2 regions of the Mesorhizobium sp. M1396 genome follow, and region 2 is predicted to be linked to the other one. Evidence: riboswitches for the same ligand, from Rfam matches in the RefSeq annotation. Region 2 holds a riboswitch; the other holds the start of a gene.
The links. Region 2 has a riboswitch for cobalamin ahead of NKH02_RS13390 (aromatic ring-hydroxylating oxygenase subunit alpha). Riboswitches for the same ligand answer to the same signal wherever they lie in the genome.

Region 1 (2,187 bases), on a different contig from region 2:
GGCCAGCAAGACCAGCTCGTCGGTCTTCTGGGCCGCGAAGGCGAGCCACGACCTGATGTCGGCGTCGAGTTCCGTCTCCATGCGCAGATCAATCGGCACATGCAGCATCGAGCAAGAAGGCGCGATCTCGACGCGGTCCAAGGGCCAGCCGGCGACGATCGGTTTGATGCGGTCGAGAATGGCGGGCAGGTTCCCACGCCAGACGTTGCGGCCATCGATCAAGCCAAGCGAGAGCACCAGATCCTTCGGAGCGAGCCGACCCACCGTTTCCAGCTGCTCGGGAGCGCGCACGAGATCAATATGCAGCCCGGCCAGGGGCAGAGAAACCGCGGTTTCGAGATTGTCTCCCAGCGACCCGAAATACGTAGCCAGCATGATCTTCAGCTCGGGCGCGGCTTTCGACAGCTGGCCATAGGCGAATTCGAACGCAGCTCGTTCGTTCGGGTTCAGATCGAGGACAAGCGCTGGCTCATCGATCTGCACCCAGTCGGCTCCCGACAGCTTCAGCTTCTGCAGGACTTGCTCGTAAACGGGCAGCAGCCGCGGTAGGAGCGCGATGGGACCGAACCCCTCGGCAGGCGATTTCGCCAGCTTGAGGAAGGTGATGGGTCCAAGGATGACTGGGCGTGTGTGAATGCCGAGAGCTTTAGCCTCGAGGAAGTAATCGACCGGCTTCGATGAAGAGAGTGCGAACGTCTGATCATCATCGAGTTCCGGCACAATGTAGTGGTAGTTGGTGTCAAACCACTTGGTCATTTCCATCGCGGTTACACCAGGTCCATGAGCCTCCTCCTGGTGACCAGCGTGTCCACAATCCTCCGTCTGACCCTGGTTGCCGCGCGCCATTGCGAAGTAGATGTCAAGTGGGACCTCGCCGCTATTCCAGCCGTAACGGGATGGAACGGCCCCGACCATGGCTGCGGTGTCGAGCACATGGTCGTAAAGCGAGAAGTCGTTCGACGGGATTTTCGACACGCCGCGATCGCGCTGCTCTTCCCAGCTAGCGGCACGGAGCGCCTTCGACGTCGTGAGAAGGTCGCCAGCGGACGATGTTCCGGACCAGTAGCTTTCAAGCGCGAATTTCAGTTCTCGCCGACGACCGAAGCGCGGCACGCCGAGCGTTGCTACAGGAATTTCCTGAGAGTCAGTCATGTCATACCCCGATGGTTGGGGCGCCGATGACAAGGAAGGCGCTAGCAGACCGGCACGAACGCCGGCTCGCAGCGGCCACCGAGACACCCCGCCCGTGGACGTAATTCGCCGTGGCAGGTCTCCTGGCTCGCGGGGTCATAGCCTCTACCCGTCTTCCTGAGGGTATTCGCCTCAGTGACATGAGTGGGGTTGGCTCGCCGCTAACAGTTGCGGGGGCAGCGCCGGCATTGCACCGGCTTCCCTCTTAGCTCCGCTGCGGCAGCGCCGCACGCGAGAACCACGACACGCAGACAATCACAGCAGTCCGCTCTTTTGTCAATGACGCATAACGAAATGTTTATGTCGTTATGTGATTTCGCTTTTATGCTTGTCTAACATTGTGAAATATTCAGTCGCCCATTGGCGGCGCTGCTCCGCTGCCACCATTGTCCAACTAATGGATCCCTGTCGGGCTGCGACATCCCTCGCAGGTCGCCGATGAAGGATTTCGGACAAGACTTCAAGCGCGTGACAACGTCATTAGAATGCAGAAGATCGCATTGGTGGCGATGTTTAACGATGCGGCCGCAAGCCGTGCGTGCGTGGTAGAAGCGGTTTTCTCGGAGTGAGCGCCAAACCGTGGTCCGAGGGGAATTGGCACGCCAGTCGTCATCACGGGTGACTAGGCAATCGTGATGACTCCGCTCGGCGGCAAGAGACCACACTGACGGAGCCTGGCTCAAGGGTCTGATGCAAAGCCCGACTGTGGTCCCGATAAGCCGCTTAAGCCGCATTCAGGCGGTCAGTATAAGTATCTCTCTCTCCAAGCGCTCGGCATTGAGGGATGCGCAAATGCAGGCAAAGCTCGCGTGCTTCATATTCTGCATCATACGATCGGCAGGACCCAGTTTTTATCCAGTGCACGCGTCAGCGCGGTGTGCAATTCTGGCTCGGTCCGATACGAAGGCATTTGGGCCTCGCTGATCCAGCCCAAGCCAACATAGTGGAAGTGATCCGCAGGGACCGTAACCCGGCTGCTGTCCAGTTGCCGAACGA
Region 2 (2,187 bases):
TTGACGGAAGCCGTGTACGAGCTGTCGACCGCGGCGGCAGGCTGGTCGGCGCCCTTGGAGCCAAAGTTGTCGCTGCCGGCGAAGGCACTGCCGGTGATGGCCAGAACGGCGGCGGCGGCAAGAAGGATCTTGTTCATTTTAGTCTCCTGAATTTCTGGATTTCGCCAGGACAGCGGGCAGACCCGCCGTCAACTGGGAATTGGTTGTTAGCGGCCGAAGAGGTTACGGTCGCTGCCCTGAGCGGGCGTCTGGGCAACCGGTTCCGAGGTCTTGGTGGAAGCCGTGTACGACTTGTCGACCGCGGCAGCAGGCTGATTGGCGCCGTTCGAACCGTAGTGGTCGCTACCATTAGCGAAGGCGCTGCCGGAAATGGCCAGAACGGCGGCGGCAGTGAGAATGATCTTTTTCATTTTTTTGTACTCCAGTGTCTTCTTTTCCGTCCGTCCAGCGGCGTGTCTTGGAAAGGAAATCGCGTCGTTCGGACAGCCCCGATGTGGGAGGGCATCCTCACCTTTTCCAATCACGAAGTTGTTCCGTGTGGACCATGAATCCGCCACTTGAAATTGTGCCACGGGATTCCACACGCTACTTTTTATTCATGTTTTTCAATACCTTACGTAAAATCGCCCGCTGGATCACCAACTGTTTCCAAGGGCCGGCGTTCACACCGTCCTGCACGCACCGTCAACAGAAACGAACCGTTCGGTTCGATTTTAGAACCAGCTAATGGTCACTTTTCGAAACCGTTAACCTTTTTTGGTCGCCGGCAAGGGGCTGGCTTCGATGAGATTGCAGTTGGGAATGGCCGCCGCGGAGATAGGATTTCGGCTCCGCAATCGCCAACGGAACGTTTCGCATGCGTGTCGCGCCGCATGGATACGATGTCGTTTTCATGCCGATGACGCGCCCGCGATCGTGGTTAGATCGTACCATCTCAGGTGCCGCTTCGTGACGACGAGGCGGAGAATTGGGAAGCCGGTCAGAATCCGGCGCTGCCCCCGCAACGGTGGTGGAGTTCAAGTCGCAACGGGAGACCACTGGGCAGTTGCCTGGGAAGGTGTCGCGATGGTCCGTAAGGACAACTCCAGAGCCCGGAAACCAGCCCGAGATTTCTAGACTCGACTGATCGCGGTGGGCGGTCAAGAGGTGGATAGTGCATGTCCGGCGCATCGCCGGCCTGCGTCCGATCCTTCCTCCGTCACCACCAGTTCAGTCCTTAAGAAACGAGGACAGGACATGGATATTCGCAACGACATGCTGAGGCTCTTGAACAGCCGCCGGCAAGGCTTTTCGCTAGAGCAGCCCTTCTACACCGATCCAGACTTTTTCAAGCTCGACATGGAGCTGATCTGGTATCGTGATTGGCTGTTCATCGGCCACGATTGCGAGCTGCCGAAGCCAGGCAGCTACATCACAGTTCAGATCGGCGACTATCCGGTCGTTCTTGTCCGCGACCAACAAGGCAAGATCAACGCCTTCCACAATTCCTGCCGCCATCGCGGCAGCCGGGTCTGCAACACAGACAAGGGCACGGCGGCAAAGCTGGTCTGCCCCTATCACCAATGGACCTATGAGCTCGACGGCCGGCTGCTGTTTGCCCGCCAGATGGCCGACGGTTTCGACAAGAGTGAGTTCAGCCTGAAGCCGGTCGCCTGCGAGAGCGTCGGCGGCTACATCTTCATCTGCCTGGCCAGGGAGCCCGCCGATTTCGCGCCGATGCGGGCGATGATCGAACCTTATCTTTTGCCGCACCGGTTGCGCGAAGCAAAGATCGCCTTCGAGAGCACGATCATCGAGAAGGGCAACTGGAAGCTGGTCTGGGAAAACAATCGCGAGTGCTATCACTGCGTCGCCAATCATCCCGAGCTGTGCAAGACCTTCCCGGAAGCGCCTACCGTGACCGGCGTCAACGGCGCCGACAGCGACCCTGAAATGGTCGCGCATTGGGCCAAATGCGAGGCATCAGGCCTGCCGAGCAAGTTCCGCATCGATCCGGCCGGGCAGTACCGCGCCACCCGCGCGCCGCTGTTGCGCGATGCCGTCAGCTACACCATGACCGGCAAGCTGGCGGTGAAGAAGAACCTCTCCGACACTGTCTCCGCCGACAGGATCGGAACCTTGATGCACTATCACTATCCGACGACCTGGAACCACATCCTCATCGATCACGCGGTGACGTTCCGGGTG

Region 1: it holds a riboswitch for cobalamin, as region 2 does, so the genes downstream of both, metE (5-methyltetrahydropteroyltriglutamate--homocysteine S-methyltransferase) here and NKH02_RS13390 (aromatic ring-hydroxylating oxygenase subunit alpha) in region 2, are expected to answer to the same signal.

What each region holds. Positions count from the first base shown of each region.
Region 1 covers NZ_JAMYLA010000050.1:22,096-24,282, reverse strand. The annotation lists gene metE (5-methyltetrahydropteroyltriglutamate--homocysteine S-methyltransferase) at 1-1,152, opposite strand, end outside; cobalamin riboswitch at 1,248-1,449, opposite strand; gene NKH02_RS26675 (alpha,alpha-trehalose-phosphate synthase (UDP-forming)) at 2,018-2,187, opposite strand, start outside.
Region 2 covers NZ_JAMYLA010000017.1:14,660-16,846, reverse strand. The annotation lists gene NKH02_RS13400 (DUF680 domain-containing protein) at 1-137, opposite strand, end outside; gene NKH02_RS13395 (DUF680 domain-containing protein) at 207-410, opposite strand; cobalamin riboswitch at 920-1,121, shown strand; gene NKH02_RS13390 (aromatic ring-hydroxylating oxygenase subunit alpha) at 1,237-2,187, shown strand, end outside.